2 regions of the Cellulosimicrobium sp. KWT-B genome follow, and region 2 is predicted to be linked to the other one. Evidence: predicted binding sites of a transcription regulator. Region 2 holds the regulator's gene; the other holds the start of a gene.

Region 1 (10,346 bases), on a different contig from region 2:
AACGCGCTCGGGTACTCGATGCTCGGCGAGATCGCCGACGTGCTGGACGAGTGGCGCGTCGACCCGACCGTGCGGCTCGTGCTGCTCGACGGCGCGGGCGACCGCGGCCTCTGCGCGGGCGGCGACATCCGCGAGCTCCACGCGTCGGTCGTCGCCGGGCGGCAGGCCGACGCGCGCCGGTACTTCCGGCGCGAGTACGCGGTCGACGCGGCGCTCGCGGAGCTGCCCGTGCCCGTCGTGACGATCATGGACGGCATCACCATGGGCGGCGGTGTCGGCCTCGCGGCCCACGCGCCGGTCCGCGTCGTCACGGAGCGCTCGCGCGTCGCCATGCCCGAGACGCGGATCGGCTTCACGCCCGACGTCGGCGGGTCGTGGCTCCTCGCCCGCGCGCCGGGGCGGCTGGGGGAGATGCTCGCGCTCGGCGCGGTGACGATGGACGCCGCCGACGCGATCCACGCCGGGTTCGCCGACCACTACGTGCCGAGCGAGCGGCTGCCCGTGCTCGGCGCGGACCTCGCCGCGCTCGCGAGCGCGGGCGTCGACCCGCTCGACGTCGAGGCCGTGCGCGACGTCGTGCGGCGGCACGCCCTCCCGGCGCCGGTGTCCGGGCTCGTCGCGCGCCGCGCCGCGATCGACGCCGCGTACGCGGCGGACACGGTGCCGGAGATCGTGGCCCGCCTGCGGGCGGCTGCGGCCGACGGCGACGAGCGCGCGGGCGCCGAGGCGGACGAGCTCGAACGGCTGTCGCCCACCGCGGTGACCGTCGCGCTCGCGGCCGTCCGCAGCGCGCGCGACCTGCCCGACCTCCGCGCGGCGCTCGCCCAGGAGTACGGGCTCGTCTGCTGGTTCGTCGACACGCAGCCCGACCTCGTCGAGGGGATCCGCGCGCAGGTGGTCGACAAGGACCGCGACCCGTCGTGGCGCCCCGCGACGCTCGCGGAGGTCGACCCCGCGCTCGGCGCCGAGGCGCTCGCCTACGTGCCCGCGGAGGCGCTGTGGGACGACGCCCTCGGCCCGCGGCTCGCGCGCCGCGCGGTCGAGGCCGTCGTGCGCCGCTTCAGCGAGGGGGAGCCGACGCCCGACGAGCTCGCCGCGGCGCACGACGACCTCGTCGTCGAGCTCGTGGAGCGGCACGAGGACGGGAGCGTCGTCGTGCACCTCGCCGACACGTGCGGCGAGCACTTCCTCGACGGCTACTGGCCCGCGGTGCGGCTCGACGCCGTCGGCGACGTCGTCGAGGTCACCGTCGAGTCCTGAACGGTCCCGGACGCACGACGGCCCGCCCCGGTCTCCCGGGGCGGGCCGTCGTGTCGTGCGGGGTGCGGACCGCTCAGTCGGTCGGCGGGCGCAGGCGCGTCGCGTCGTCGATCTCGTCGTCGGGACCGGCCTGCGCGCCCGGGCCGTCCTGGCCCGCGGGGCCCGGCTGCGGCGGGAGCGGCTGGGTCGGTGCCGGCGGCTGGTGCGGCGGCAGCGGCTGGGTCGCGCCCGGCGGGACGGGCGGCTGGGCGGGCAGCGGCGTCGTCGGGGACGACTGCGGGTGCGGCGCGCCGGGGGGCGCGAACGGCGCGGCGCCCGGGTAGCCGCCCTGCTGCGGCGGTGCCGGCGGCTGGCCGCCGTACGGGCCACCCTGCTGGCCCGGGCCGGACGGCGTCCCGTAGCCCTGCGGCTGGCCGGGCTGACCCGGGTACTGGCCCTGCTGGCCGGGGTACTGGCCGGGCTGGCCGGGGTACTGACCCGGCTGGCCCGGGGCCCCGGGGTACTGGCCCTGCTGGCCGGGGTGCGCGCCGGGCTGGCCGTACTGGCCCGGGTACTGGCCCTGCTGGCCCTGCCCGGGGTACTGGCCCTGCTGGCCCGGGTACGGCTGCTGGCCGGGGTACTGACCCTGCTGGCCGGGCTGGCCCGGGTACTGACCCGGTGCGCCGTAGACCCCCTGCTGGCCGGGTTGGCCGGGGTACCCGCCCTGCGGGAAGCCCGTGGCCTGGCCGTCCTGCGTGCCGGGCTTCGAGCGGAGCACGAGCCACAGCACGAGGCCGATGATGCCGAGCAGCACGAGGCCGCCGACCAGGAACCAGATCCACGCCGACGAGCCGGACCCGTCGGAGCTGTCGGCGTCGGGCGCGGTCGCGCCGTCGTCGGTCCCCTCGTCCGTGCCCTCGTCTGTGCCCTCGTCCGTCCCCGAGCCCGCGGAGCCGCCGGGCACGGCCGAGCCGCGCGCCGTCATCTCGTTGACCTCGCCGACCACCGGGGTCCACGTCACGGTGTTGCCGTCCACCTCGCCGTTGGACTCGGCCACCTCGCCGGGGAACGTGATGGCGATCTTGATGTCGAGACCCTCCATCATCTGCCGCGACATCTCGTCGGTCGCCGCGTCACCCGTGTCCGGGTTGAACTCCTCACCCGTCATGTCCATCGAGCCGCTCACGACGTAGTCGTCGCCCTCGCGGGTGACGGAGATCGAGTCGGCGGCGCCGGTGTCGAGCTGCGCGATCGGCTGGTCGGCGTAGGTGATCTTGGTGCCGGTGTAGCCGTCCTGCGCGTACGGCTCCTGCGTCGCACCCTCCGGCATCTCGGACTCCATCTCGGAGCCCATCTGGTCCCAGAGCTCCTGGGGGTCCGAGCCCATGGACTCGGCGACCTCGTCCGAGAACGCCATGACGACGCTGCCGTCGAACGTGTCGTCCTCGTTGAGGGTGATGGCCATGTCCATCCTCATGCACCCCGTGAGGAACAGTGCGAGGGTGGCGAGGAGGGCACCGAGGCCGAGTCGTCTGCGCAAGGGTGAGGTGTTCACCCGCCCAGCATGTCGCGGATCGTCGCCCGGGGCGAGGGTCGATGCCGTTTTGAGACGGAATGCGGCCGGACTTCATCCGCTCCGGCATGCGGGCGGGCGAGGAGAGGTCGCACGGGGGTGCCGATCGAAGTTGAGCGGAATACACTCAACTTAGGAGTCGTTCCACTGGTCAGACCATCTTTTCGAGCATCACACGGAGCACCTATGGAAACGAAGTTCACCACGATGTCGCAGCAGGCGATCGGCGAGGCGATCCAGACCGCGTCGGCCGCCGGCAACCCCCAGCTCGAGCCGACCCACCTCCTGGCCGCGCTGCTCACGCAGGAGGGCGGCGTCGCCGTCGGGCTCCTGGACGCCGTCGGCGCGGACAAGCAGGCTGTCGGGCAGAAGGTGCGCGCGGCGCTCGTCGCGCTGCCCACCGCGAGCGGCTCGGCCGTCGCGCAGCCGACGCCGTCACGCGCCACGTCCGCGGCGCTCGACGCCGCCGCGAAGGAGGCCCAGGCGCTCGGCGACGAGTACGTCTCGACCGAGCACCTGCTCCTCGGCATCGCGGCCGGGTCGTCGCAGGCCGCGACGATCCTCCAGCAGGCCGGCGCGACCGCCGAGGCCCTGCGCTCCGCGCTGCCCGCCGTCCGCGGGGGCGCGCGCGTGACGAGCCCCAACCCCGAGGGCACGTACAAGGCGCTCGAGCAGTACGGGACCGACCTCACGGCGCGGGCCGCCGAGGGCAAGCTCGACCCCGTCATCGGGCGCGACTCCGAGATCCGGCGCGTCGTGCAGGTGCTCAGCCGCCGCACCAAGAACAACCCGGTGCTCATCGGCGAGCCGGGCGTCGGCAAGACGGCCGTCGTCGAGGGTCTCGCCCAGCGCATCGTCGCGGGCGACGTCCCGACCTCGCTCCAGGGCAAGCGCCTCGTGTCGCTCGACCTCGCGAGCATGGTCGCGGGCGCGAAGTACCGCGGCGAGTTCGAGGAGCGCCTCAAGGCCGTCCTGGAGGAGATCAAGTCCTCCGACGGCGAGGTCGTCACGTTCATCGACGAGCTGCACACGGTCGTCGGGGCGGGCGCGGGCGGCGAGGGCGCCATGGACGCGGGCAACATGCTCAAGCCCATGCTCGCGCGCGGCGAGCTGCGCCTCGTCGGCGCGACCACGCTCGACGAGTACCGCGAGTACATCGAGAAGGACCCGGCGCTCGAGCGCCGGTTCCAGCAGGTGTTCGTCGGCGAGCCCTCGGTGGAGGACACGGTCGCGATCCTGCGCGGGCTCAAGGAGCGGTACGAGGCGCACCACAAGGTGACCATCGCCGACTCCGCGCTCGTCGCGGCGGCCTCACTCTCCGACCGGTACATCACCGGGCGCCAGCTCCCGGACAAGGCGATCGACCTCGTCGACGAGGCGGCGTCGCGCCTGCGCATGGAGCTCGACTCCTCGCCGATCGAGATCGACGAGCTCCAGCGCGCGGTCACACGCCTCGAGATGGAGGAGGTCGTGCTGTCGGAGTCGACCGACCCCGCGTCGCTCGAACGGCTCGAGAAGCTGCGCGCCGACCTCGCGGACCGTCGTGAGGAGCTCGCGGCCCTCACCGCGCGGTGGGAGGCCGAGAAGGCGGGCCACAACCGCGTCGGCGACCTGCGCGCGAAGCTCGACGAGCTGCGCGTCCAGGTCGAGCGCGCGATCCGGGAGGGCGACCTCGAGACCGCGGGCCGCCTGCAGTACGGCGAGATCCCGCAGGTGCAGCGCGAGCTCGACGAGGCCGAGGCGGCCGAGCAGGCCGACGACGCGTTCGCCGCGTCCGGCCCCGAGGCCGCGCCGATGATCGCGGACAAGGTCGGCGCCGACGAGATCGCGGAGGTCGTGTCCGCGTGGACGGGCATCCCGGCCGGCCGCATGCTCCAGGGCGAGAGCGAGAAGCTCCTGCACATGGAGGAGGTCATCGGGGAGCGCCTCATCGGCCAGCAGGCCGCCGTCCGCTCGGTGTCCGACGCCGTCCGCCGCTCGCGCGCGGGCGTCGCCGACCCGGACCGCCCCACGGGCTCGTTCCTCTTCCTCGGCCCCACGGGCGTCGGCAAGACGGAGCTCGCGAAGTCGCTCGCCGACTTCCTCTTCGACGACGAGCGCGCCATGGTGCGCATCGACATGTCCGAGTACTCCGAGAAGCACTCGGTCGCCCGGCTCGTCGGGGCGCCCCCGGGGTACGTCGGCTACGAGGAGGGCGGCCAGCTCACCGAGGCCGTCCGGCGTCGGCCGTACTCGGTCGTGCTGCTCGACGAGGTCGAGAAGGCGCACCCCGAGGTCTTCGACATCCTGCTGCAGGTGCTCGACGACGGCCGTCTCACCGACGGCCAGGGCCGCACGGTCGACTTCCGCAACGTCATCCTCGTGCTGACGTCGAACCTCGGCTCGCAGTTCCTCGTGGACCCGATGCTCGACGACGCGGAGAAGCGCGAGGCCGTCATGAGCACGGTGCGGGCGTCCTTCAAGCCCGAGTTCCTCAACCGGCTCGACGACGTCATCGTGTTCGAGCCGCTGACGATCGAGGAGCTCGGCCGGATCGTCGACATCCAGGTCGCCGCGCTCGGCCGGCGCCTCGCGGACCGGCGCATCACGCTCGACGTGACGACGGCCGCCCGCGAGTGGCTCGCGCTCGAGGGCTTCGACCCGGCGTACGGGGCGCGCCCGCTGCGCCGCCTCGTGCAGCGCGAGATCGGCGACCGCCTCGCGCGGATGCTGCTCTCGGGCGACGTCGCCGACGGCGACGTCGTGCGGGTCGACCGCGACCCCGAGGGCGACGGCCTCGCCCTCGGCACGGAGATCCTCACGGCCTGACCCGACCGCCGGCCCGTGCCGCGTCCTGCCCCCGCGGGCGGGGCGCGGCACGGGCCGCGGCGTCTTCGCGCCTCGGCGGTCCTCGGCGGTCCTCGGCCGAGCGTCCTCGCGGCGACCGGGACATACTCGGTCCGTGCCGACCGACGAGACGACCTCTTCCGCGACCACCTCCGCGCAGCGGCGGCCCGACGACGTCCCGCGCCGCTCCGCGGTCATCGTCAACCCGAACCGCGTCGAGGGGCTCGACGCGCTGCGCGAGCTCATCGTCGCGCGCCTCACGGACGCCGGGTGGCCCGAGCCCGCGTGGCTCGAGACGACGGCCGAGGACCCGGGGACGGGGCAGGCGCGCCAGGCCGTCGAGGACGGCGCCGAGGTGGTCTTCGTGAGCGGCGGCGACGGCACGGTCCGCGCCGTCGTCGAGGGGCTCGCGGGCACCGACGCCGCGCTGGCGATCCTGCCGGGCGGCACGGGGAACCTGCTCGCCGCCAACCTCGGGGTCCCGTCGGACGCCGAGGAGGGCATCCGGCTCGTGCTGCGCGGCGGCCGGCGCACGATCGACGTCGGGGTGGCCGACGGCCAGACGTTCGCGATCATGGCCGGCATGGGCCTCGACGCCGCGATGATGCAGGACGCGCCGACGGCGCTCAAGGCCCGCGCGGGCTCGATCGCGTACGTCTTCTCCGCGCTCAAGCACCTCGCCGACGACGAGATGCACGTCGAGGTCACCGTCGACGGGCGGACGCGGCGGCGCCGGGCGCGCACCGTGGTCATCGGGAACGTCGGACGGCTCCAGGCCGGGACGAATCTCCTCCCGGACGCGGAACCCGACAACGGCCAGCTCGAGGTCGCGATCTTCGCGCCCCGGAACCTCCAGCACTGGGTCCAGCTCCTGTGGGGCGTGGTGCGCGGCAAGAGCCGGGTGCCGAGCCGCGAGGTCGTGCGGGGGCGCGAGGTGTCCGTCGTGTCCGACCGGCCGCAGCCCCGCCAGCTCGACGGCGACGTCATCGATCCGGACGAGCGCCTCGACGTCAGCGTGCGACCGGATGCCCTGCACGTGTGCGTCTACCACCCCGAGGAGTCCGAGGACCTCACGCGCGGTGCTCCCGGCAACCGCTGAGCCTGTTCTGACCGGTGCGCCGACGTCGTGCGAGGGCGGGCGCGCGGGAGCACCGTAGGGCCATGAGCCCACGACCGCCCGAGCGTCCCGGCGCGCAGGAGTGGCTGCCCCGCGGCCGCGCCGTGCACGACGTCGAGGCGCTCGACCGGGCGGCGCACGACTGCCACGGGTGCGAGCTCTGGGCGGACGCGACGCAGGTCGTGTTCTCGCGCGGGCCGCACGACGCGCGGCTCGCCCTCGTCGGCGAGCAGCCCGGCGACCACGAGGACCGCGAGGGCGAGCCGTTCGTGGGCCCGGCCGGGCGCCTCCTCGACGACGCCCTCGACGCGGCCGGGCTCGCGGCCGACGACGTGTACCTGACGAACGCCGTCAAGCACTTCCGGTTCGAGCAGCGCGGCGGGCGCCGCCTGCACAAGAGCCCGGACGTCGCGCACGTCCGCGCGTGCCTGCCGTGGCTCACCGCCGAGGTCGCCGCCGTGGGGCCGCGCGTCGTCGTCGCGATGGGCGCGACCGCGGGGCGCGCCGTCCTGGGGCGGCCCGTGCGCGTGACCGCCGAGCGGGGACGGGTCCTCGACCTCGGCGACGCGGAGCCGGCGTCGCCGTTCTCCCCGGGCGCACCCGGCGGCGGTGGGCGCTCCGAGCCGTCCGACGGCGCCCGCCTGCCTCGGCCGACGGACGCGCCGCGCGTCGTCCTCACCACCCATCCGTCCGCGCTGCTGCGCGTGCGCGACCGCGCCGAGCGCGAGGCGGCGTTCGCCGCGCTCGTCGACGACCTCCGCCTCGCGGCCGACGCGGCCGACGCGGCGGGCACGCGGTGAGCGCCCACCCGGCCCCGCCCGGTGCGGGGCCGGGCACGCCGCCGCCCGGTGCGTCGCCGCACCCGACACCGCGGGTGGTGGTGAACGCCCAGCGCTGGGAGGCCCTGACGTTCCTGCACTGGCCCGTCGACCCGGCCGTCGTGCAGGGCTGGCTCCCGCCCGGCCTCACCGTGCAGGAGGCGGGCGGGACGACGTGGCTCGGGGTGGTCCCGTTCTCCATGGCGGGCGTCCGGGTCCCGCCGCTGCCGCCGCTGGGCGCGTGGTCGGCGTTCCCCGAGCTCAACGTCCGCGTGTACGTGCGCGACCGTGCGGGCACCGAGGGCGTGTGGTTCCTCGGCCTGTGGGCGACGTCGCGCGCGTTCGTCGCCGCGACGCGCGCGGCCGGCGTCCCGTACCACCCGGCCCGCGCGGCGGTGCACGCGCGCGGCGACCGGGCCGGGGCGCCGTCCGCGGTGCGCTACCGGTTCCGGTCCGACGGCCGCGGGCCCCTGCGCGTGCCGCACGAGCACCCGGGGCTGCGCGACCTCTCCCTGCACGCCGAGGTGCGCGCGCACGAGGAGGTGGACGCGTCGTCGGGCCTCGTGCGGTGGCTCACGGCACGGTGGTCCGCGTACGGCGCGCGGGCCGGGCGGCTGTGGCGGTTCCCCGTGGTGCACGAGCCGTGGACCCTGCGACGGGGCACGCTCGACGCCCTCGACACCGACCTGCTCGACCGCCTCGGGCTGCCGCCCACGGACCCGCCGCTCGTGCACGTCGCCGCGCCGGTGCACGCCCGGTTCGCGGTCCCGCGGCCCGTGCGCTGAGGTCAGGCGGCCGGGTCGACGATCCCGTGCCGGAATGCCCACACGACGAGCTGCACGCGGTCGCGCGCGCCCGTCTTCGTCATGGCCCGGCTCAGGTGCGACTTCACGGTGCTCGGCTCGAGGAACAGCGCCGTCGCGATCTCCGCGTTCGACGACCCCCGGCACAGCAGCGCCACGATGTCGAGCTCGCGCGGCGTGAGGAGCGCCGCCGCGTCGTCGTCCCGCGACACCGGGGCACGACGTCGCGCGAACTCGCCGAGCACGCGGCGCGTGAGCGACTGGTCCACGAGGCCGTCGCCCGACGCGACGCGGCGGACGGCGTCCACGAGCACCTCCGGCTCGGCGTCCTTGAGCAGGAACCCGCTCGCCCCGGCCTCCAGCGCCCCGAACACGTAGTCGTCGAGGTCGAACGTGCTCACCACGAGGACGGGCACCGGGTCCGTGACGTCGGGCCCGGCGAGCGCGCGCGTCGCCGTGATGCCGTCGCCGCCGGGCATGCGCACGTCCATGCACACGACGTCGGGGCGCTCGCGGCGCGCGACCCGCACGGCGTCCGCGCCGTTCGACGCCTCGCCGACGACCTCCAGGCCCTCGCTCTCGAGGATGACGGTGAAACCGGCGCGGACGACGGCCTGGTCGTCCACCAGCACGACGCGGGTCACGAGGCCTCCTGGGCGGGGGTGCGGGGGTCGCGCGCGGGGGCGCGGGGGACGGTCAGCCGGACGAGCCACGCGCCGTCGGGCGTGCGCCGCGCGTCGAGCGTGCCGCCGAGCACGGCCGCGCGCTCGCGCATCCCGACGAGGCCGTGGCCCGGTCGCGCGTCCTGCGGGGGAGCGGCGCGACCGGCGGGGTTGCGCACGGTGACGACGACGGCCGCCGGGCTCCACGCGAGCCGCACCGCGACCGGTCGCCCGGGTGCGTGCCGCCGCGCGTTGGCGAGCGCCTCCTGCAGCACGCGGTAGACGGCGATCTGCGCGGTGGGCGCGGGCTCCCAGGGCTCGCCCTCGGTCTCGACGGTGACCGTGGTGCCCGCCGCGCGCGCCGTCTCGAGGAGCGCGGGGAGGTCGGCGAGCGTCGGCTGCGGGGCCTCGCGCTCGTCGCCCTCGTCGTCGCGCCCGCGCAGGATGCCGACCACGAGGCGCAGGTCGTCGAGGGTCTCGCGGCCCTGCGACCGGATCCAGCGCACCGACTCCTTGGCGCGCTCCGGGTCGGCGTCGACGAGCCGTTCCGCCGCGGACGCCTGCACGACGATGCCCGAGAGGTGGTGGGCCGCGACGTCGTGCAGTTCCCGCGCCATGCGGGCACGCTCCTCGAGCACGGCCTGCGCGGCGAGCGCCTCGCGCTCACGCTCGGCGCGCACCACGCGGTCGCGCAGCTCGGCGACGAGCTCGCGCCGCGTCGCGACGTACGAGCCGACGAGGGCCGCGCCCACGAACGTGAGGACCGCCGAGAGCAGCGCGCCGCCCACCTGGAGCGCGTGCTGCGCGGGCCCGGCCCCGGCGGGGTTGCCGAGACCGCCGAGCGCGAAGACGAGCAGGACCTGCGCGAGCGCCGCGAGCGCCGGCGCCCCGAGGCGGGCGCGGCGGGGCGCGTACGCGCCGGCGGAGTAGGCGGCGACGAGCGTCGCCGGGGCCTGAAACCCGACGTACGGGGGCAGGAGCGCGGTGATCGCGACCTGCGCGACGACCGTCAGCGCGAGGCAGACCAGCGGCGCCCGACGGCGCAGCACGAGCGCCGCCGCCTGGCCGACGACGAGCGCGAGCACGGCCGCGCGCACACCCGGGCTGATCACGCTCTCGCCCGGGCCCGCGCCGAACGTGGCGCCGACCTCCGTCGCGAGGACGCGCTCGATGCCGAGGAACAGCGCGACGGTCGCGAGGGCGACGACACCGGCCAGCACGGCGTCGCGGCCGGTGTCGGTGCGGACGCCGACCCGGTCGAGCGCGCGGCGCAGGGTCTCGGTCACGGTCCTCCTCCAACGGGCGACG
Region 2 (10,346 bases):
GGCCGGGGAACCTCGAGCGCATCCGCGAGGACGTGTCGCCCGAGGTGCTGGGGTACGCGTGGTTCGACCGCGGGTCCGGCGAGATCGTCATCCCCGAGGACCTCGACGCCGGGCTGCTCTTCCACGAGCTCTCGCACGCGTGGCTCGCCGGGGACCGGTTCGCGGACCGGTGGGTGTCCGAGGGCCTGGCCGAGGTCGTGGGGGAGCGCGTCGCGGCGCAGACGGGCGGCCCGACCGAGACGTTCCCGGCCCCCGCGCGCGACGCGGCCGAGGCGCTCCCGCTCGTCGCCTGGGCGGACGTCGACGTGCAGGACGGCGCCGACGCCACCGAGGAGTACGCGTACGCCGCCGCGTGGACGGCCGTGTCCGCGCTCGTCGGCGGGCTCGACGACGAGGCGCTCGGGTCGCTCGTCGCCGCCGCGTACGCGGGGGAGAGCGCCTACGACGCGCCCGGCGAGCCGGGCCGCCCCGGCCTGACCGACGGGCGTCGCTTCCTCGACCTCGTCGAGGTGCGCGGCGAGGTCGCCGACGCCCAGGCTGCCTACCGCACGTGGGTCGCCGACGCCGACGAGACCGCCCTGCTCGACGCGCGGGGCCCGGCCCGCGAGGCCTACGTCGCCCTCGACGCGGCCGACGGCGCGTGGCTGCCGCCCGCGGGGCTGCGCACCGCGATGACGGACTGGGCGTTCGCGGACGCCGACGCGGCCCGGGAGGCGATCGGGCCCGACGCCGCCGCGGCCGCCGGCCAGGTCCAGGAGGCCGCCGACGACGCGGGCCTGCCCGAACCGGCCGCCGTGCGCACGCAGTACGAGAGCGCCCGCACCGCCGAGGAGTACGCCGCGCTCGCGACCGTGCTGCCGCGCACGGTCGAGGTCGTCGGGACGGTCGGCGACGCCGTCGCCGCGAGCACCGGCGGCGGGCCGTTCGCCGACCTCGGCCGCCTCCTGCTGGACGTCGACGGCTCGACCGCCGACGCACGCGCCGCGCTCGACGCCGGGCGCCTCGACGAGGCCGACGCCGCGGCCGACGACGCGTCGTCGCGCGCCGCCGTCGCGCCGTGGGTCGGGATCGGCGCGGTGCTCCTCGTCGTGGCGGCGCTCGCCGGTGCGGTCGTGCTCGTGGTGCGCCGCCGTCGTGCGGCCGCCGCGCCTGCCGCGCCTGCCGCGCCTGCCGCGCCGGACGCGGCCCCGGCGGTCGAGCACGATCCGGTGGTCGACGGGACGGACGACCCGGCGGACGAGGGGAAGCCCGTCGTCCCCGCCGCGGCGCCGTAGCCCGCGGCCCGGGTGGTGAGCCCGGCGGGGCGACGTACGGTCGAGGGAGTGCGCCCGGTCGACCAGGCGGCCGGGCCGGAGACCAGGAGGGCCCGCTCATGACCGCGTCGCAGCCGCAGGACCGCCGGGGCACCGGCGACGAGCAGGACTGGCGGGACGAGCAGGAACCGGCCCGCGGCGAGCCGGACATCGGCACCGCGGGGGCGTTCCCCGCGCTCGCCAACGACGCGCTGCCGAAGGACCCCGAGGTCCCCACCGACGTCGACCCGGGCGACGAGCGGAGCTGGAGCGGCGACGACGTCGACGACCCGGGCGCGGAGCCGGGTGCCGGCGCGTCGGGCACCGGCCGCTGAGGCCGACCGAGCGGTCCCGCGGCGCCGGGGCGCGGCGCCGTCGGGGACACTAGGAGCAGCACTGTCTGTCGATGCAAGGAGTCCTAGGTGCCCCAGGGAACAGTCCGATGGTTCGACGCCGACCGAGGGTTCGGCTTCATCGACCTCGGGAACGAGGCCGAGGACCTGTTCGTGCACGCGTCCGAGATCGTCGGTGACGACGGCCCGAAGCAGCTCCGCGAGGGGCAGGTCGTCGAGTTCGAGATGGGCACCGGCGACCGCGGCCCGCAGGCGCGGCGCGTCCGCGTGACGGGCGACCGCGCCGCCGACGCGCCCGTGGGCGTGCTCGGCACGGTGGTCTGGTACGAGCCGGCCAAGGGCTACGGCTTCGTCACGCCCGACGGGCGCAGCGACGAGATCTTCCTGCACAGCTCGGCCATCGTCGGGGGCGGCGTCGTCACGGAGGGGCAGCGCGTGGCGTTCCTCGTCGTCGAGGGCGAGAAGGGCCCGCAGGCGGACCACCTGCTGCCGCTCGGCGCGCAGGCCGCGCAGCCCGCGGCGGACGGCGCCGACGGCACCGTGTCCTGGTACGACGACGTCAAGGGCTTCGGCTTCGTCGCTCCCGACGGCGGCGGGGACGACATCTTCGTGCACGTCAGCGCCCTGAGCCGCGGGCTCACCGAGCTCGCCGAGGGTGCGCGCGTGACGTACGACGTCGTCGAGGGCGACAAGGGGCCGAACGCCCGGAACGTGCAGCTCGTGGGAGGCTCCGGGCGCCCGGGGCCGGACCGCGGCCGACCGGGCTCGGACCGTGGTCGACCGGGCTCGGACCGTGGTCGTCCGGCGTCCGGCGGGCGCGTGCGCGGCGGCGAGGGCACGGTCGCGCGGTACGACGCCGACCGCGGCTTCGGCTTCATCACGCCCGACGCCGGGGGCGAGGACCTGTTCGTGCACGTGTCCGTCGTGCGCGGCGGGGAGGAGCTCGAGGAGGGTGACCGGGTCCGGTTCAAGATCCGGCAGAGCGACCGCGGGCCGCAGGCCGACGGCGTCGAGCTGATCTGAGCGAGGGGCGGCGCGGCTCCCGTCGAGCCGCCCCGCCCCGCACCCGCCCCGCCGCGTCCCACCGCGGCGGGGCGCGGTCGTCCTCGCCGGGGGCCGCGGGGATTGCCCTGGAAGTCGGTGGTGCCGGTCCCTAGGGTCGTCGGATGGACGCCCAGGAGATCCGCTCGGCCTACCTCGACTTCTTCGCCGCCCGGGGGCACGCCGTGATCGAGCGAGCGCCCCTCGTCCTGCGCGAGGACCCGACGACCCTGTTCACGGGCGCGGGCATGCAGCCGCTGATGCCCTACCTGCTCGGCGTGCGTCCGCACGCCGCCGGGCGGCTCCTGGTCGACTCGCAGCCGTGCCTGCGGTCGCAGGACATCGACGAGGTCGGCGACCGACGGCACACGACCTTCTTCGAGATGCTGGGCAACTGGAGCCTGGGGTCGGCCGACGTCGAGCGGCAGGTCCGGTGGTTCGCCGACTTCCTCGCGCTCGTCGGCGTCGACCTCTCGCGCCTCTACGTCACGTGCTTCCGCGGGTCGGTCGAGCACGGGATCCCCCGGGACGAGACGGCGGCCCAGGCCTGGGTCACGGTGTTCGCCGAGCACGGCATCGAGGCGTCGGTCGTGGACGTGGGGTCGCGTGCGGACGGGGACCGCGACGGCATGCGCGGCGGCCGGGTCTTCCTCTACGACGCCGAGGAGAACTGGTGGAGCCGGGGAGGTGGCCTGGAGGGCACGCCTGTCGGCGACCCCTGCGGGCCGGACTCGGAGGTCTTCTACGACCTCGGCCCGGAGCTCCACGACCCGTCGACCGGGGAGCCCCATCCGGCGAGCGAGGGCGGGCGGTTCGTCGAGATCGGCAACCAGGTGTTCATGCGCTACCGCCGCACGAGCGAGGGCTTCGTCCTCCTCGACGAGCCGAGCATCGACTTCGGGGGCGGGCTGGAGCGCATCGCCGCCGCCGCGACGGCGACGCCCGACGTGTTCGACGTGAGCCTGCTGCGGCCCCTGGTCGACCGACTCGAGGACCTGAGCGGTCGCACGTACGAGGACGACCCGCGCCCGTTCCGCGTGATCGCGGACCACGTGCGCGCCGCGACGTTCCTCGCCGCCGACGGCGTGCGGCCAGGCAACAAGGCCCACGGGTACGTGCTGCGGCGGCTCGTGCGCCGGGCCGTGGTGCACGCGCTCCGGCTCGGGCTGGAGGACCGGTTCGTCGACGACCTCGTCGCCGTCGTGGCCGGGTCGTACCGCGACGCCTACCCGAACCTGGTCGAGCAGCGCGAGGAGCTGAGCGGCGTGCTGCGGGACGAGGAGTCGCGCTTCCGGCGCACGGTGCACCGAGGGCTCCGAGAGCTCGACAGGCTCCGGGGCACGACCGTCACGGGCGACCACCTGTTCGTGCTCGCCGACACCTGGGGGTTCCCCGTCGAGCTGGCGGTCGACGAGGTCCGCCGCCGCGACATGCCCCTCGCCGTCGACTGGCAGGAGGGCTACGCGGAGCAGCGTGCGCGCCAGCAGGCGCGTTCCCGGGCGGCCGCGAGCGGGGAATAGTGCGGGTCGCGTGAAGGTTGAGCCTGATGGACTCAAGTTGAGCCGGGTGAGGTTGCGCGAGCACCGACCACGGATCTACCTTGAGTGAAGCAGACTCAACCCGGTGTGCCGAGGCGCAGCAGCGCCGTCGGGCACCCAGAACGACGGAGGCACACACATGGCACGAGCAGTCGGGATCGACCTCGGCACCACCAACTCGGTGGTCGCCGTCCTCGAGGGCGGAGAGCCCACGGTCATCGCGAACGCCGAGGGGTCGCGCACGACGCCGTCGGTGGTCGCCTTCTCCAAGACCGGCGAGGTCCTCGTCGGCGAGGTCGCCAAGCGCCAGGCGGTCACGAACGTCGACCGCACCATCAGCTCGGTGAAGCGCCACATGGGCACCGACTGGTCGGTGGAGATCGACGACAAGAAGTACACCGCGCAGGAGATCTCCGCGCGCATCCTGGGCAAGCTCAAGCGCGACGCCGAGGAGTACCTGGGCGAGCCCGTCACGGACGCGGTCGTCACCGTCCCGGCGTACTTCAACGACGCCGAGCGCCAGGCGACCAAGGACGCCGGGCAGATCGCGGGCCTCAACGTGACCCGCATCGTCAACGAGCCCACCGCGGCCGCGCTCGCCTACGGCCTGGAGAAGGGCAAGGAGGACGAGCTCATCCTCGTCTTCGACCTGGGCGGCGGCACGTTCGACGTCTCGCTCCTCGAGGTCGGCAAGGACGAGGACGACTTCTCCACGATCCAGGTCCGCGCGACCTCGGGCGACAACCGCCTCGGTGGCGACGACTGGGACAACCGCATCGTCGAGCACCTCATCAAGCAGGTGAAGAACAGCTCGGGCGTCGACCTGTCGAAGGACAAGATCGCGCTCCAGCGTCTGCGCGAGGCCGCCGAGCAGGCGAAGAAGGAGCTCTCGTCCGCGACGAGCACCACCATCTCGATGCAGTACCTCTCGATGAGCGAGAACGGCCCCATCCACCTGGACGAGAAGCTCACGCGCGCCCAGTTCCAGCAGATGACGCAGGACCTCCTCGACCGGACGAAGGCCCCGTTCCACAAGGTCATCTCCGACGCGGGCGTCTCCGTCTCCGACATCGACCACGTCGTGCTCGTGGGTGGCTCCACCCGCATGCCGGCCGTGACCGACGTCGTCAAGGAGCTCACGGGCGGCAAGGAGCCGAACAAGGGCGTCAACCCGGACGAGGTCGTCGCCGTCGGCGCGGCCCTGCAGGCCGGCGTCATCTCCGGTGACCGCAAGGACGTCCTGCTCATCGACGTGACCCCGCTGTCCCTCGGCATCGAGACCAAGGGCGGCGTGATGACCAAGCTCATCGAGCGCAACACGGCCATCCCGACCAAGCGCAGCGAGATCTTCTCGACGGCCGAGGACAACCAGCCGTCGGTGCTCATCCAGGTGTTCCAGGGCGAGCGCGAGTTCGCGCGCGACAACAAGCCGCTCGGCACGTTCGAGCTCACCGGCATCGCGCCGGCCCCGCGCGGCGTGCCGCAGATCGAGGTCACCTTCGACATCGACGCGAACGGCATCGTCCACGTCGGCGCGAAGGACCGCGGCACCGGCAAGGAGCAGAAGATGACCATCACGGGTGGCTCGGCGCTGCCCAAGGAGGACATCGACCGCATGGTCAAGGAGGCCGAGGAGCACGCGGCCGAGGACAAGAAGCGTCGCGAGGACGCGGAGACCCGCAACCAGGCCGAGGCGTTCGTCTACTCGACCGAGAAGCTCGTCTCCGAGAACAAGGAGAAGCTCCCCGCCGACGTCGTCACCGAGGTCGAGGCCGACATCGCGTCGGTCAAGTCCGCGCTCGAGGGCGAGGACGCCGACGCCGTGAAGACCGCGCACGAGAAGCTCGTCGCGTCCTCGCAGAAGATCGGCCAGGCGCTCTACGCCTCGGCCGAGCAGGAGCAGGCCGCCGGCAACCCCGGCGCCGCGCAGGACGACGCCACCGCCGCGGCGGGCGCGACGTCCGCCCCGGACGAGGACGTCGTCGACGCCGAGATCGTGGACGAGGAGGACGAGCGCAAGTGACGGCCGACGGACCGACCGACCCGCAGGGCCCCGAGGAGCAGGCCGGGCGCGAGCCCGGCCAGGGCTCCGACGACAAGCCCTTCCAGTTCACGGACAAGCGCAAGGTCGACCCGGAGAGCGGTCGGCCCCGCCCCGAGGGCGAGGCCGGCGGCTCCGCGGGCGACGACGCGGAGACGGACCCGCTCGCGGGCCTCGACTTCGAGCCGTCCGACGAGGCCGAGGTCGACGCCGCGGTCCTCGCGGCGAAGGCCGAGGCCGCGGAGCACCTCGACGCGCTCCAGCGCGAGCGGGCCAGCTTCACGAACTATCGCAACCGGTCGCTGCGCGACCAGGAGGCCGCGCGCACGAAGGGGATCGAGGACGTGCTCACCGCGCTCCTGCCGGTCCTCGACGACATCGACCGCGCGCGGCAGCACGGCGAGCTGACGGGGCCGTTCGCGGCCATCGCCGACAAGCTCGACGCGTCGCTCGAGAAGTTCGGGATCGAGCGCTACGGCGCGGTCGGGGACGAGTTCGACCCCACCGTGCACGAGGCGCTCATGCACCAGCCCGACCCCGAGGCCACCGCCACCACGGTGAACCTCGTCATCGAGCCGGGCTACCGGATCGGGGACCGGGTCGTGCGCGCCGCGCGCGTCTCGGTCGTCGGCCCGCAGTAGCCACCCCTTCCTCGTGCCCGACGGCGCGGGCGCACCTCCCGCGCGGAGGTGCGCTCCGCCGTCGGGCACGCGAGGATCACCAGCAGCAGACCCACCGGCAGCAGCCACGGAACGAAGGACCAGGACCACGACCACCGACAGGAGGGAGGCGCCGTGACCGGACAGGACTGGATGGAGAAGGACTTCTACGCCGCGCTCGGCGTCCCCAAGGACGCCGACGACGCCGCGATCAAGAAGGCCTACCGCAAGCTCGCCCGCAAGTACCACCCCGACCAGAACCAGGGTGACGCGAGCGCCGAGGCCAAGTTCAAGGAGATCGGCGAGGCGTACGCCGTGCTGTCGGACCCCAAGGAGCGCGAGCAGTACGACGCGATCCGGGCGATGGCGGGCGGGGGCGCGCGCTTCTCCGCGGGCCCCGGCGGTGCCGGGGGAGCGGGCTTCGAGGACGTCTTCGGCGGCATGTTCGGCGGCGGCGGGGGGCCGGGCGGCACCCGGGTCCGCTACTCGACCGGCGGCCAGGGCGCGGGCGGGTTCGAGGACATCCTCGGCTCGATGTTCGGCGGCGGCGCGGGCCAGCAGTTCGGCGGCCCGCGGCCCCGCGCGGGCGCCGACCTCGCGGCCGCCACGACGCTGCCGTTCCGGCAGGCGGTCGAGGGGTCCACCGTGACGTTCACCGTCGACGGCCGCACGGTCACGACGCGCATCCCGCCGGGCGTCCGCGACGGCCAGAAGATCCGGCTGCGCGGCAAGGGCCGCCCCGGCACGGCGGGCGGACCCGACGGCGACCTCGTCGTCACCGTGCACGTCACCCCGCACCCGGTGTTCTCGCTCGACGGCGACAACCTGCGGATCACGGTCCCGGTGACGTTCCCCGAGGCCGCGCTCGGCGCCACCATCGCCGTCCCGACGCTCGACGGCTCGACCGTCAAGGTCAAGGTGCCGGCCGGCACGCCGTCGGGGCGCACGCTGCGCGTCCGCGGCCGCGGCGTGAAGACCGCGAAGTCGACCGGCGACCTGCTCGTCACGGTCCAGGTCGCCGTGCCGCAGAAGCTCTCGAAGGCCGCGCGCGAGGCCGTCGAGACGTTCGCCGCCGAGACCGCCGGCCAGGACGTGCGCGCCGACCTGGTCCGCCAGGCCGCGGAGTGACCGGCGCCCGGAGCGCCGGCTCGGGAAGGAGGCCCGGATGACCGCGTACCGCACGGACGACGCCCGGACGGGTCCGGACGTGACGCCCGACGTCGACCAGGACGCGCCCGTCCTCGTCATCTCGCAGGCCGCCGCGCTCGCAGGCATGCACCCGCAGACCCTGCGCCAGTACGACCGCCTCGGCCTCGTGGTGCCGCGCCGCACCGCGGGCCGGGGACGGCGGTACTCGCTGCGCGACGTCGCGAAGCTGCTCGAGGTGCAGCGCCTCAGCCACGACGAGGGCATCAACCTCGCGGGCATCCAGCGGATCCTTGCCCTCGAGTCCCAGGTCGAGCGGCTCGAGCGGCGCATCGAGGCGCTCTCGGCGCGCGTCGAGCCGGGCGGCCGCGTGTTCGCCGCCGCGGCGAGCGGCGACGTCGTCGTCGTGCCGCGCGGGCGCAGCGTGCGGCGCGGGGTCGAGGAGGCCCTGCGCGAGACGCTCGTCGAGCACGGCGAGGCGCGCGCGCTCGTCATCTGGCGGCCCCGGGCCGACGGCACCGACAACTGACCTGCGACGAGGCAATTCCGCAAGAATGCCGTGCGCTAATTGCAGCGCATTCCTGCATTTCTTAGCAAGGCCTTCCTTGCTATACACCGAGGAATTCCGGGAATACCGTGGAACGCGGAGACCGACCCACGGCGGGTCCTCGGAGACAGGAGATCGCGATGAGCAGCCTCACGGAGATGCCCCAGGTCGTCGAGTGTTCCATCGACGGCTGCGGCTACAACCACGACCACGGGTGCCACGCGGGCGCCGTGACGATCGCCGGTCACACGGGTGACGCCGAGTGCGCGACGTTCATCCCGCTGGGCACGAAGGGCGGGCTGGAGAAGGTGCTCGCGCACGTCGGGGCCTGCCAGCGCACGGAGTGCGTCCACAACGCCTCGCTCGAGTGCTCCGCGCCGTCGATCCGCGTCGGGGCGGGCGCGTCCGGCGAGGACCGGGCCGACTGCCTCACCTTCACGCCGCGCTGACGCGCGGTCGCAGCCTTGCTCGCGGGCGGTCGGTCACCTGCCGGCCGCAGACGCCCCCGGACGCCCCGGACCACGTGCTCGCCCGCGTGGGACGGGGCGTCGTCGTGTCAGCGCTGGAGCGTGTCGAGGAGCTGGACGGCCGCCGTGTGGGTGCGGGGGAGCGGTTCGAGCCAGACGCGCGGCGGCCGGCGCAGGATGGCCGTGACGCCCAGCGCGAGCCCGGTGCGCTCGATGTTGTGGCGGAGCACGGTGCGCACCATGGCGTCGTCGGCGTCCCGCTCGCCGAGCACGACGAAGAGCCCGTTGCCGATCGAGGCCATGGGGTGGCCCTCGCCGAACGTGTGGGTGAGCGCGCGGCCCATCGCCGCCGACCGCGCGAACCGCTGCCAGCCCGTCAGGTCGTCGAGCGCGACGTCGACGACGAGCAGCCCGTGGGTCTGGGTCGCGTCGAGGCCCGCGCGCTCGGCCGCGCCGTACGTCTCGCGGAGCCGGTGCACCAGGTACTGGGTCGTCGCGAGACCGGACTCCGGGTCCAGGACCTCGGGTGCCACGGGGCTGGCCTCGTACCCCTCAGACCAGCCGACCGCCACGCCGCGGACCAGGTCGACGACCGGCTCGCGGTCGTGGGCGCGGTACAGGCAGACGACGTCGTCGATGGCCTCGCCGATCCCGACCCCGGCCTCCGCGCGGACGCGGCCGAGCCGCTCGGCGGCGGGCGTCGCGTCCCGCTCCTCGCACAACGCCTCGACGAGCGCGTCGACGGCAGGGTGGTACCAGTCGCCCGGCCGTAGCCAGACGCTGTCGGCGCTCGCGCGCCGCCACCGCTCGCGCACGGCGTCGGTCGCGGGCACGGCGTACCCCGGGAGGTGGTCCATGTAGATGAGACGTGCGGGCGGGCGGTCCATGACGCGGGAACGGCGAGGAGTTTCCAGGACCTCACGTCCCGGGTCAAAGGGGACGAAAGCCAGAAAGCACCGCCGTTCCCGTTCCGGTGGCGGGAACCCTCTGCCCGTGAGATGGACGGGCGTCTACTATGGCCACCGTAGCCTCGGTTCGGGGCGGTCTCCGGGGCGGGTGACGATGACGCAGGCACAACGGGTGGACAGCGAGGCGTTCAGCGACGCCGAGCTCATCACCGCCGTACGTGCAGGGGACACGAGCGCCTACGGGGTGCTCTACGAGCGGCACGCCGGGGCCGCGCGCACGGTCGCGCGCCAGTACGTCCGCTCGAGCGCCGACGCCGACGACGTCGTGTCCGACGCGTTCGCCCGCACCCTCTC

Evidence for each region. The regulator HspR, encoded in region 2, represses chaperone genes until heat shock. The targets are predictions, from matches to a motif close to AAGTTGAGTCNNNNNGACTCAACTT.
Region 1: a site for HspR is predicted at 2,922-2,946, ahead of clpB (ATP-dependent chaperone ClpB). Genes of this name have one in related genera too.

Annotation. Positions count from the first base shown of each region.
Region 1 is NZ_NEDO01000001.1:922,409-932,754, reverse strand. It holds gene B9L22_RS04055 (enoyl-CoA hydratase/isomerase family protein) at 1-1,260, shown strand, start outside; gene B9L22_RS20155 (hypothetical protein) at 1,334-2,704, opposite strand; gene clpB (ATP-dependent chaperone ClpB) at 2,999-5,620, shown strand; gene B9L22_RS04040 (diacylglycerol kinase family protein) at 5,754-6,737, shown strand; gene B9L22_RS04035 (UdgX family uracil-DNA binding protein) at 6,800-7,555, shown strand; gene B9L22_RS04030 (YqjF family protein) at 7,633-8,358, shown strand; gene B9L22_RS04025 (response regulator transcription factor) at 8,361-9,020, opposite strand; gene B9L22_RS04020 (sensor histidine kinase) at 9,017-10,324, opposite strand.
Region 2 is NZ_NEDO01000002.1:177,913-188,258, reverse strand. It holds gene B9L22_RS07075 (hypothetical protein) at 1-1,274, shown strand, start outside; gene B9L22_RS07070 (hypothetical protein) at 1,373-1,627, shown strand; gene B9L22_RS07065 (cold-shock protein) at 1,715-2,668, shown strand; gene B9L22_RS07060 (alanine--tRNA ligase-related protein) at 2,812-4,206, shown strand; gene dnaK (molecular chaperone DnaK) at 4,364-6,247, shown strand; gene grpE (nucleotide exchange factor GrpE) at 6,244-6,906, shown strand; gene B9L22_RS07045 (DnaJ C-terminal domain-containing protein) at 7,060-8,052, shown strand; gene B9L22_RS07040 (heat shock protein transcriptional repressor HspR) at 8,090-8,599, shown strand; gene B9L22_RS07035 (DUF1540 domain-containing protein) at 8,758-9,066, shown strand; gene B9L22_RS07030 (hypothetical protein) at 9,174-9,971, opposite strand; gene B9L22_RS07025 (sigma-70 family RNA polymerase sigma factor) at 10,165-10,346, shown strand, end outside.